DNA from 3 places in the Streptomyces sp. NPDC088794 genome. Region 2 is predicted to be linked to each of the others. Evidence: riboswitches for the same ligand, from Rfam matches in the RefSeq annotation. Region 2 holds a riboswitch; each other region holds the start of a gene.
What was found. A riboswitch is a leader RNA that binds a small molecule or an ion and turns the genes downstream of it on or off. The one in region 2 is predicted to bind S-adenosylmethionine.
Positions count from the first base shown of each region.

Region 1: it holds a riboswitch for S-adenosylmethionine, as region 2 does, so the genes downstream of both, ACIP6U_RS38850 (aminotransferase class V-fold PLP-dependent enzyme) here and ACIP6U_RS02455 (amino acid ABC transporter permease) in region 2, are expected to answer to the same signal.
Region 3: it holds a riboswitch for S-adenosylmethionine, as region 2 does, so the genes downstream of both, thrC (threonine synthase) here and ACIP6U_RS02455 (amino acid ABC transporter permease) in region 2, are expected to answer to the same signal.

Region 1 covers NZ_JBIVKB010000017.1:268,427-272,166, forward strand. Annotated here, with positions in the region: gene ACIP6U_RS38835 (hypothetical protein) at 1-13, opposite strand, end outside; gene ACIP6U_RS38840 (rhomboid family intramembrane serine protease) at 170-913, shown strand; gene ACIP6U_RS38845 (Lrp/AsnC ligand binding domain-containing protein) at 910-1,191, shown strand; gene ACIP6U_RS38850 (aminotransferase class V-fold PLP-dependent enzyme) at 1,285-2,646, opposite strand; SAM riboswitch class IV at 2,811-2,927, opposite strand; gene trpD (anthranilate phosphoribosyltransferase) at 3,099-3,740, opposite strand, start outside.
Region 2 covers NZ_JBIVKB010000001.1:538,735-542,474, reverse strand. Annotated here, with positions in the region: gene ACIP6U_RS02465 (putative leader peptide) at 1-8, shown strand, start outside; gene ACIP6U_RS02460 (glutathione S-transferase C-terminal domain-containing protein) at 163-1,026, shown strand; SAM riboswitch class IV at 1,124-1,233, shown strand; gene ACIP6U_RS02455 (amino acid ABC transporter permease) at 1,572-2,552, shown strand; gene ACIP6U_RS02450 (amino acid ABC transporter ATP-binding protein) at 2,549-3,346, shown strand; gene ACIP6U_RS02445 (ABC transporter substrate-binding protein) at 3,399-3,740, shown strand, end outside.
Region 3 covers NZ_JBIVKB010000004.1:161,608-165,347, reverse strand. Annotated here, with positions in the region: gene ACIP6U_RS13260 (MoaD/ThiS family protein) at 1-194, opposite strand, end outside; gene thrC (threonine synthase) at 287-1,573, opposite strand; SAM riboswitch class I at 1,591-1,745, opposite strand; gene ACIP6U_RS13250 (glucosyl-3-phosphoglycerate synthase) at 1,916-2,860, shown strand; gene ACIP6U_RS13245 (trehalose-6-phosphate synthase) at 2,986-3,740, shown strand, end outside.

The DNA of each region.
Region 1 (3,740 bases), on a different contig from region 2:
GGGGAACCGTCATCGTGACTGTCCGCTTTCCTTCTAGTGTCCGTGACGCCCGGCTTCCCCGGTGCGTGTGGCTCGTAACCCTACGGCCTGGCGCGTACTCGCCGCCCGTCCGTCCGCGGCGGCGAGGCGGTCTGTGCGTGTGCGTCCCGTTACGCCATGCTCTGTGTCCATGATCAGCAACTGGAGCGCGACGGTCGGCAGGACGTTCAGAACCGGCCGGATGCCGTCGGCACCGGTCACGTACGGGCTGATCGCGGTCTGTTGTCTGGTCTTCGCGGTCGGCCCGGCCTCGGGGCTGAATCCGGCCTACGGTTCCGGGGACGCGCTGCTCGCCGCGCAGCGCGCCTATTTCCACCGCTGGGGCGTGGTCCCGGCGGACCTCTTCGCGGACCCCGCGGGATCCGTCCTCACCCCCGCCACGGCCCTCTTCATCCACGGCGGCTGGGTCCACCTGCTCGGCAACATGCTCTTCCTCTACGTCTTCGGCGTGATGACCGAGGAGCGGATGGGCCGCGTGCGGTTCACGCTCTTCTACCTCGTCTGCGGCTACCTCGCCCTGCTGGGGTACGCGGCCGCCAACTCCTCCTCCGAGCAGTCCCTGGTGGGAGCGTCGGGGGCGATCTCGGCGATCCTCGGTGCGTTTCTGTACCTGTTCCCCGGGGCGCGGGTGACCAGCCTGCTGCCGTTCCTGTTCTTTCTGCCGATGCGGTTTCCCGCGTGGGTGGTGCTGCCGTTCTGGGCGGCGCTTCAGTGGGTGGCGGCGGGGCGGGCGGAGCAGGGGCCCGGGGTGGCGTATCTGGCGCACCTGGTGGGGTTCTCGCTGGGCTTCGGTTACGCGTGGGCCCGATTCCGCCGTACGACTAGAGTGAAGGCCGCCCCAGCTCCGGCCCCCGAGGGAGAGAACCAGCCGTGATCACCGCGATCGTCCTCATCAAGACCAGCGTGGACCGGATCCCCGAGATCGCGGAGTCGATTGCCTCGCTGGAATCTGTGAGCGAGGTGTTCTCCGTGACGGGTACGTATGACTTGATCGCGATGGTTCGGGTCAAGGAGCACGAGGACCTCGCCGAGGTCATTCCTGGGCGGATCAGCAAGATCCCCGGGGTTGAGGGCACGGACACGCATGTGGCGTTTCGGACGTACTCCCAGCATGACCTTGAGGCCGCGTTCGCTATTGGGCTGGACTCCTGAGTTGAGCGCCTAGTGGGGTGGGGGGCGCGGACCGTTTGCGGCTGACCGTTCGATGTGGCTGGTCGCGCAGTTCCCCGCGCCCCTTCGGGGCGATCAGCCCACCGCAGGTACGCAGCGGCCGTTCTCCGTGTGGTAGGTCCACTTGGCGCCTGCCGTCACCAGTTCCTTCACCGCGTTGATGAAGCGCTCCACGTGCTCGTCGGGGGTGCCGGCTCCGAAGCTCACTCGGATCGCGTTGAGGGACTTCTCGCCCGGGGCCGCCTCGGGGGCGCCGCATTCGCCCTGGGTCTGAGGGTCGGTGCCCAGGAGGGTGCGCAGCAGCGGGTGGGCGCAGAAGAGGCCGTCGCGGACGCCGATGCCGTACTCGGCGGAGAGGGCGGCGGCGAAGTGGGAGCTGTTCCAGCCGTCGACCACGAAGGAGATGACGCCCACGCGCGGGGCGTCGTCGCCGAAGAGGGACAGGACGCGCACCTCCGGGACCTCCGCCAGGCCCGCCCGCACTGTCTCGATCAGGTGCTGCTCGCGTGCGACCAGCGTGTCGAAGCCCGCCTCGGTCAGCGCCTTGCAGGCCGACGCGATGGAGTAGGCACCGATGACGTTCGGGGAGCCGGCCTCGTGGCGGGCGGCGCTGTCGTGCCACTCCACGTCCACTCCCCCGTCCTCGCGCCGGCTGACCTTGCGGCTGGCGCCGCCGCCCGCGAGGTAGGGGTCGGCCGCCCGGAGCCAGTCGGCGCGGCCGGCCAGGACGCCGGAGCCGAAGGGGGCGTACAGCTTGTGGCCGGAGAAGGCGATCCAGTCGACGTCGAGGTCCTGGACGGACACCGGGTGGTGCGGGGCGAGTTGGGCGGCGTCCAGGACGATCCGGGCGCCGTGCGCGTGCGCGGCGGCGGCCAGTTCGCGGACCGGCCACAGCTCGCCGGTGACGTTCGAGGCGCCGGTCACGCAGACCAGGGCCGGGCCGTAGGGGTCACGGGCGGCGAGGGCCCGCTCCAGGGTCTCGACGGCCTGGGCCGGGGTGCGCGGGGCGTTGAGGTAGGTGACGCGGGCGTCCTGCCAGGGCAGCAGCGAGGCGTGGTGCTCGGTCTCGAAGACGAAGACCTGGCAGTCGGCGGGCAGGACCGCGGCGAGGAGGTTGAGGGAGTCCGTGGTGGAGCGGGTGAAGATCAGCTGGTCGTCGGGGCGGCAGTCCAGGAACTCCTCGACCGTCCGGCGGGCGTTCTCGAAGAGGTCGGTGGAGAGCTGCGAGAGGTAGCCGGCGCCGCGGTGGACGCTGCCGTAGTACGGGGCGTAGGCCGCCACGTCGTCCCAGACGCGCTGGAGGGCCGGGGCGCTGGCCGCGTAGTCGAGCGCCGCGTAGGTGACTTCGCCGCCCGTGACGAGCGGGACGGTGACGTCCCGGCCCAGGACGGGCAGCGGGGCACAGACGGAGGTGGCGGCAGCGGTGGCGACAGACATGGCGAACTCCCGTGAGAGGCAGGCGAATTCACTGCGCGGGCGGACATGGCTCCGGCGCAGGAGAAAGGTGAAGGGGGTATGCGGAGGCGGGGCTCGGCGCCCTATCGCATTCGCTTGCTCACGGAGAACTCCCTCGAGACCAGGACCCCTGGTGTCTTTCGAGGGGCCCGCGCTTGCCGCAGACCTCGCTGCCTACGGCCTGGTCTTCACCCGGGGCACCCCGCCACGGACGGAGGGTTGCCGGACAGTCGGCCGGGGCCTCATGACTGTCACTCATGACCTGGTCCAAAAACCTACGTGACGTGATCGTCGTCCCGCAACCCGTGTCCGGATCGCGGGACGACGACCGCCGTACGGCTAGGGGCTGTCGCTTGGATCAGGCCGGCCGTGAGGCGCGGTGCCTCTTGGCCGACCCGAGCCCCGCGACGCCGGGCTGATCCAAGCGACAGCCCCTACGCGTTGCTGGCCGCCGCCCAGCGCTCCAGGGTCCGCTTGGCGGCGCCCGAGTCGATCGACTCCGCCGCCTTCTCCATCCCGGCCCTGAGCTGGTCCGCCAGCGGCTCGTCACCGGGCTCCAGGGCCACCAGGGCGGCCGCCGAGTTCAGGAGTACGGCGTCCCGCACCGGGCCCGTCTCGCCGTCCAGGAGCCGGCGGGCGACGCCCGCGTTGAACTCGGGGTCGGCGCCGCGCAGCGCCTCCACCGGGACCAGCGGGAGGCCCACGTCACGGGGGTCGAAGGACTCCTCGGTGACCTTGCCGTCGCGGACGATCCAGACCCGGGAGGTGGCCGTGGTCGTCAGCTCGTCGAGGCCGTCGTCGCCGCGGAACACCAGGGAGGAGTTGCCCCGCTCGGCGAAGACGCCCGCGATGATGGGCGCCATCCGCGGGTCCGCGACCCCGACCGCCTGGGCCCGCACCCTGGCGGGGTTGGTCAGCGGGCCCAGCGCGTTGAACACCGTGCGGATGCCCAACTGGCCGCGCGCGGCGCCCGCGTGACGCAGGGCCGGATGGAACTTGATCGCGAAGCAGAAGGTGATCCCCGCCTCTTCGGCGACCTCGGCCACCCGCTTCGGGGTCAGTTCCAGGTTGACGCC
Region 2 (3,740 bases):
AAGGCTGAGCCGCGCCCCTCCCGTGCCCGCGACGCCCACGCGTCGTCCCGCGACCGGACGCCACCGGCGTCGTCCGTCCACCGCGCACGGCTGAGCCCGGCCCCTTCCCGTCCGACGTCGCTTCCGCCGCGCGTACGTCCGCGCCCGCTCCCGGGGAGAGTCATGTCCGTCACACCGCTGGCCGCCCACACCACCACTCCGTCCACGCCCGCCTTCCGGGGCCGCATCGGCGGCGATCCGCGCAGCGGCCACTACGCCGTTCCGCGCCGCTACCGCCTCCATCTGTCCACCGCGTGTCCCGACGGCCTGCGCATCGCCGTCACCCACAGCCTGCTCGGCCTGGACACCGTCTGTCCGGCGACCTACCTGCCCGCCGTCCCCGACTCCCCGCAGGGCGGCCACTCCGTGCTGCGCCCGCTGTACGAGGCGAGCGCCCACCGGTACTCAGGACCGGCCGTCGGACCGGTGCTCAGCGACGACTGGTCCGGGCGGATCGTCAGCACCCACGCCCCGGACATCACCCGCGACCTCGCCCGCCGCTTCGGCGCCGACCGGCTCTCGCTGTACCCGTGCGGCGCCGAGTCGGAGATCGAGGCCGTCGAGCGGATGTGCGCCCAGGACATCGAGGGAGCCGCCCAGCGCGCCGGACAGTCCGGGGGCGAGCAGGCGGAGCGGGACGCGGCCCTTGAGGCACTGCTGGAGTCGCTGGGCGCGCTGGATCGGTGGCTCGTGGGACGCGACTACATGATCCGGGATCAGATCACCGCCGCCGACGTCGAGTTGTGGGTCACCCTGGTCCAACTCGACACCGTGCACCGCCATCACCTGGACGCCTGCGCGGTCGAGCGCATCGCCGACCGCCCGACCCTGTGGGCGTACGCCCGCCGGCTGGCCGCGCACCCGGCCTTCGGCACCCATCTCGACCTGGACGGCATCGCCCGCCGCCACCACGCCCACTGCCGAGGCCTGGAGGCGGCCGGCGCGGCCGTGCAGATCCTCGACTGGGCGGCCCACGCGGCCCGATAGCCGCTCACCGTCCGTCCACGGCAGCTCCACAGTCGTTCCACTTCGTGGACCGGCGTTGACATTCGTTCGGGCAAGTGTCTTGAATATCGCCCAGAACGGTCATGAGTGTCAGCGACAAGCCCTGGCTTGCTGACCGGCAACCCTCGCACCGCGGTGGGGTGCCCCAGGTGACGACCGGACCGGATGACGTTTCGGTAAGCGCGCGGCCCCTTCCGGGGGCCTCCGACAGTGACAGGTGACGCCATGTACGCAGCTCTCAGGACGGCCGCATGCCGCCCACAGAGCTGCGTACTGTCGTACGCGAACCTGTTCGTCGCCGACCGTGCCGTCGATCTGCTCCGGGTCAGCAGCGCACTGTGTACCGCACCGGGCCGTGCCCGCTGTCGGGGCTGACGACCAGCCAGCCCGCGCACCTCTGACGCACACCCGCCTCCGCCGGTGTGCAGTTCCCCTCCCCGCCCCCAGTCCCGCGCAGCCGCGCGCGCCGCCCGTCGTCGCGCGTCCACCGCCGGGGTCCGGGGTGTCCGAACCTGCCGGAGCCCACCATGAGTGAACCCCCTGGCGCCGCCGTGTCCCTCGCCGAGGCACCGCCTGCCGACGAACCGTCAAAACCCCTCACGGCACAGAGAGTTCAGCCCCTGCGTCGGCCGGGGCGCTGGATCGCCACCGCGGTCGTGCTGGTCCTCGCGGCCCAGTTCGTGCACGGCCTGGCGACCAACCCGTTCTACCAGTGGGACCGCTTCGGCTACTGGTTCCTGCGGCCGACCATCCTCGACGGACTGCTCATCACCCTGGAAGTGGCCGCCTACAGCGCGGTCCTCGGCCTCCTGGGCGGCATCCTGCTCGCCCTCGCCAGACTCTCCAGGTCCCCGGTGCTGCGCGCGGTGAGCTGGACCTACGTCTGGGCGCTGCGCTCGATCCCGCTCATCGTGGTGCTGCTCTTCCTCTACAACTTCAGCGCCCTGTACCGGACGTTGAGCGTCGGCGTCCCCTTCGGGCCGGCCTTCTTCTCCTTCGACGAGTCGAAGCTGGCCACCGACATGGTCGTCGCCGTCATCGGCCTCAGCCTCAACGAGGCGGCCTACGCGGCCGAAGTGGTCCGCGGCGGCATCCTCTCCGTCGACCAGGGCCAGCACGAGGCGGCCTCCGCCCTCGGCCTGCCGAAGAGCTACCAGTTCCGCAGGATCGTGTTCCCGCAGGCGCTGCGCTCCATCACCCCGAACTACGTCAACCAGCTGATCGGCCTGATCAAGAGCACCTCGCTGGTCTTCTACGTCTCCCTGCTCGACCTGTTCGGCTCCGCGCAGACGATGGGCTCCACCTACCCCGGCGACATCGTGCCGCTGCTCCTCGTCGTGACCGTCTGGTACCTGATCCTGACGAGTGTCGTGTCGGTCATCCAGTTCTACGTCGAGCGGTACTACGCCCGGGGCGCCACGCGCTCGCTGCCGCCGACGCCGATCCAGAAGCTCCGCACCGGCCTCACCGATCTGCGGGCCCGCATCCGCCGGGAGGCCGCGATATGAGCGCCAAGACCCTCGAAGCGCCGACCGACATCACGCCCGCCGCCGTGGAGGTGCACGACGTGCACAAGTGGTACGGCGCCCACCGGGTGCTGGACGGCGTCGACCTGACCGTGCGGCCCGGCGAGGTCACCGTCATCCTCGGCCCGTCCGGCTCCGGGAAGTCCACGCTGCTGCGGGTCATCAACCACCTGGAGAAGCCGGAGATCGGCTACGTCAGCGTCAACGGCGAACTGATCGGCGTGAAGCGCCAGGGGGAGCGGCTGAAGGAGCTGAGCGAGCGGGCCATCCTCGCCCAGCGCAGCCGGATCGGCTTCGTCTTCCAGAACTTCAACCTGTTCCCGCACCTGACCGTCCTCGACAACGTGGCCGCGGCCCCCGTCGCCACCGGCCGGCTCGGCAAGCCCGAAGCCCTGGAACTGGCCCGCGAGTTGCTCGGCCGGGTCGGTCTCGGCGAGAAGGCCGGCGCCTATCCGAGGCAGCTGTCCGGCGGCCAGCAGCAACGCGTCGCCATCGCACGCGCCCTCGCCCTGCGCCCCGGCGTCATCCTCTTCGACGAGCCGACCTCCGCCCTCGACCCCGAACTCGTCGGCGAAGTCCTCGCCGTCATCAAGGACTTGGCGACCAGCGGCACCACCCTCGTCATCGTCACCCACGAGATCGGCTTCGCCCGCGAGGTCGCCGACCGGGTCGTCTTCATCGACGGCGGAAAGATCGTCGAGCAGGGCCCGCCGCACGAGGTCCTCGACAAGCCCCAGCACGAACGGACCCGCGACTTCCTCAGCAAGGTCCTCTGAGCCTCACCCTTCTCACCCCCAATAGTCCTGAACACCGAGCCTAGGAACAGCCATGTCTCCCCTCAGCCTTCGCAGCAGACTCACTCGCGGACTCACCGCCGGCACCGTGGTCGCCGCCCTCGCCGGCGGGCTCGCCGCCTGCGGGGGAGACAGTGACGCGGCCACCACGACCGACAACGCCGCCGCCGGCTCGGTCACCGTGGGTGCCCTGTCCCTCGGCGCCGCCAAGGAGACCACGCTGAAGGTCTCCGAAGTGAAGTCGATCAGCGCCGAGTTGCCCAAGGACATAGCCAAGAGCGGCAAGCTGGAGATCGGCGTCGGCTTCCTGCCCGCCGGCTCCCCGCCGCTCGGCTACGTCGGCTCCGACCAGAAGACCCTCACCGGTTCGGAGACC
Region 3 (3,740 bases), on a different contig from region 2:
TCGTCGTCGTTCACGTACACATTGACGAACCGCCGCAGCTTGCCCTGGTCGTCCAGCACGCGCGCGGCGATACCGGCGTGGTTCTTCTCCAGATCGGCGATGACCTCGCCGAGGGTGGCCCCTTCGGCCGCGACCTCGGCCGCGCCGCCGGTGTAGGGCCGCAGGATGGTCGGGATACGGACGGAAACGCTCATGCTGATGACCTCCGGTCAGGGACAGCGCCCCGTAAGGGGCGCGGGGAACTGCGCGACCAGCCCCCGCGGTCCGCAGACGAACAACTACCTACTTACGCCAGCCCTGCCTCACGGAACGAATCGAGGCTGGGCCGAATCGTCGCGGTCAAGCCCGTACCGGCCACCGCGTCCAACGTCTTCAGACCATCACCGGTGTTCAAGACCACCGTGGTCTTCGTCGGGTCCAGGAGACCGTTCTCGATCAGCTTCTTCGCGACGCCGACGGTCACGCCACCGGCGGTCTCCGCGAAGATGCCCTCGGTCCGCGCCAACAACTTGATCGCGTCGACCACCTGCTCGTCGTTCACGTCCTCCACCGCACCGCCCGTCCGGCGCGCGATGTCGAGCACGTACGGACCGTCCGCCGGGTTGCCGATGGCCAGCGACTTGGCGATGGTGTTCGGCTTCTGGGGGCGGACCACGTCGTGACCGGCCTTGTAGGCGACGGACACCGGCGAGCACCCCTCGGCCTGGGCGCCGAAGATCTTGTACGGCTTGTCCTCGACGAGCCCGAGCTTGATCAGCTCCTGGAGCCCCTTGTCGATCTTCGTGAGCTGCGAGCCGGAGGCGATCGGCACGACCAGCTGATCGGGCAGCTGCCAGCCGAGCTGCTCGCAGATCTCGTACGCCAGGGTCTTGGAGCCCTCCGCGTAGTACGGCCGCAGGTTGACGTTGACGAAGCCCCAGCCCTCGCCGGCCGGGTCGCCGATCAGCTCGGAGCAGAAACGGTTCACGTCGTCGTAGTTGCCCTCGATACCGACGAGCTCGCCGCCGTAGATCGCGGCCATGACGACCTTGCCCTGCTCCAGGTCGTGCGGGATGAACACGCACGAGCGGAAACCGGCGCGCGCGGCGGCGGCGCCGACCGCGCCCGCGAGGTTGCCGGTGGAGGAGCAGGAGAGGGTGGTGAAGTTGAACGCGCGCGCGGCCTCGATGGCCTGGGCGACGACCCGGTCCTTGAAGGAGTGCGTCGGGTTGCCGGAGTCGTCCTTCACGAAGAGCTTGCCGGCGTCGACACCCAACTCGCGCGCGAGGTTGTCGGCCTGGACGAGCTTGGTCCAGCCGGGGTTGATGTTCGGCTTGGTCGCCACGTCCGCGGGGACCGGCAGCAGCGGCGCGTAACGCCAGATGTTCGCGGGACCCGCTTCGATCCGCTTGCGGAGCTCCTCGGTTTCGTAGGCCGAGAAGTCGTACGCGATCTCGAGCGGGCCGAAACACTCCTCGCACGCGAAGACCGGTCCGAGCGGTACCCGGTGGCCACACTCGCGGCACGAAAGCGCCGCGGCCGGGCCGAGGTCTACGGTGGAGTCGGTGGTGCTTGCAACAGTCTGCACAGCCATGGAGGCGAGGCCCTTTCTCCTCATCTTCCTCGCGACGCATCTCGCCACGAGACGGATTTGGCACCTTCCCTAGCCGGGAGCCTCGCGTAATGATCAACATTGATCTACGAGACCGGCTGGAGGGTTGCCGGGGCTTCATCGGGCCGTATCCCTCTGCCCCTCTGGATGAGCGGTATGCAGTTGTATGAGCGGTTGTGGGCGCCTCCGACCCTCGACATGCGATGGTCATCAGCGTTGTTCAAGACTGTAACCGAAGGCCAGGACAGTTGAGCTAGCCGTCCGAACCGCGAGATGGATCACACAAGATCCACTCGCCGAGAGATCGCAGAGGAGCCGCGCACTGTGCTGAACGAAGTCGAGCGTTGGCTGAGCACCCGCTCCTGGTCCGTGACCGATCGCCCGCTCCACAAGATTCTGGCCGCGAAGCACCGCACGGGCCAGTCGGTCAGTGTCGTGCTGCCCGCGCTCAACGAGGAGGAGACCGTCGGCGACATCGTCGCCGTCATCCGTCACGACCTCATGCAGCAGGTCCCGCTCGTCGACGAGATCGTCGTCGTCGACTCGGGATCCACCGACCGCACGTCCGAGGTCGCCGCGGCGGCCGGCGCGCGGGTCGTCCACCGCGACGACATCCTGCCGCACATCCCGCCCGTGCCCGGCAAGGGCGAGGTGCTGTGGCGCTCGCTCCTGGTCACCACCGGGGACATCGTCTGTTTCATCGACGCCGACCTGAAGGAGTTCTCCTCGGACTTCGTCTCCGGCATCGTCGGCCCGCTGCTCACCGACCCCGGCGTCGACCTCGTCAAGGCGATGTACGACCGCCCGCTCGGCGGTGCCGCGGGCCAGGGCGGACGCGTCACCGAACTCATGGCCCGCCCGCTGCTGAACATGCACTGGCCGCAGCTGGCCGGCTTCGTGCAGCCGCTGGGCGGCGAGTACGCGGCCCGCCGCAGTCTGCTGGAACAGCTGCCGTTCCCGGTCGGGTACGGCGTCGAGCTGGGCATGCTGGTCGACGCCCTGCATCTGGTGGGCCTGGACGCGCTCGCCCAGGTGGACGTCGGGGTGCGCAAGCACCGGCACCAGGACGGGCAGGCGCTGGGCCGGATGTCCGCCGCGATCTACCGCACCGCGCAGCTCCGGCTGGCCCGCGGGCACCTGATCCGCCCCTCGCTGACCCAGTTCGAGCGGGGCGCGGACGGTTTCGAGCCGCGCACCTACTCCGTGGACACGGAGGAGCGGCCGCCGATGGTGGAGATCGCGGAGTACGCGCAGCGGAAGGTCGCCTGACGTCGGCGGGGTCGCCCGAGGACAGCGGGAGTCGCCTGACGACAGCAGGTCACCCGCCGTATACGGCCTGCTCGCGGGTGCGCTCACACGTTTGAGCGTTTCCCGGCCGGGCTAGGTTGTGGCGTATGGCTTCCACGGCTTCCACGCAGGGCGCTGCCCAGGTATTGGTCGCGTCCAACCGCGGCCCGGTCTCCTACGACGTCCGGGACGACGGCTCGCTGGCCGCCCGGCGCGGTGGCGGCGGGCTGGTCTCCGGGCTGTCGGCGATCGGGCCGGACGCGGGCGCGCTGTGGGTGTGCTCGGCGCTGTCCGACGGCGACCGCGAGGCCGTGCGGCGCGGGGTCGGCGAGGACGGCGTGCGGATGCTGGACATCCCGGCCGACGTGCACGCGGACGCGTACAACGGCATCGCCAACTCGGTGCTGTGGTTCGTGCACCACATGCTGTACCAGACGCCGCTGGAGCCGGTCTTCGACGCGGAGTTCCGGCGCCAGTGGGCGTCGTACGAGACGTACAACCGCGCCTTCGCCGAGGCGCTGGCCCAGGAGGCGGCCGAGGGTGCGGCGGTGCTGGTGCAGGACTACCACCTGTGTCTGGTGCCGGGAATGCTCCGCGAACTCCGCCCCGACCTGCGGATCGGGCACTTCTCGCACACGCCGTGGGCGCCGGTGGACTACTTCCAGATGCTGCCCGACGACATCCAGGCGCGGCTGATGGAGGGCATGCTCGGGGCGGACCGGGTGGGATTCCTGACCTGGCGCTGGGCGACGGCGTTCCAGAACTGCGCGGGCGCGGTCGACACCGACCGCTGGCTCTCCACGTGGCCGTCGGGCGCGCCGAGGGCCATCGAGCACCTTCAGCAGGACGGGACCACCCACCA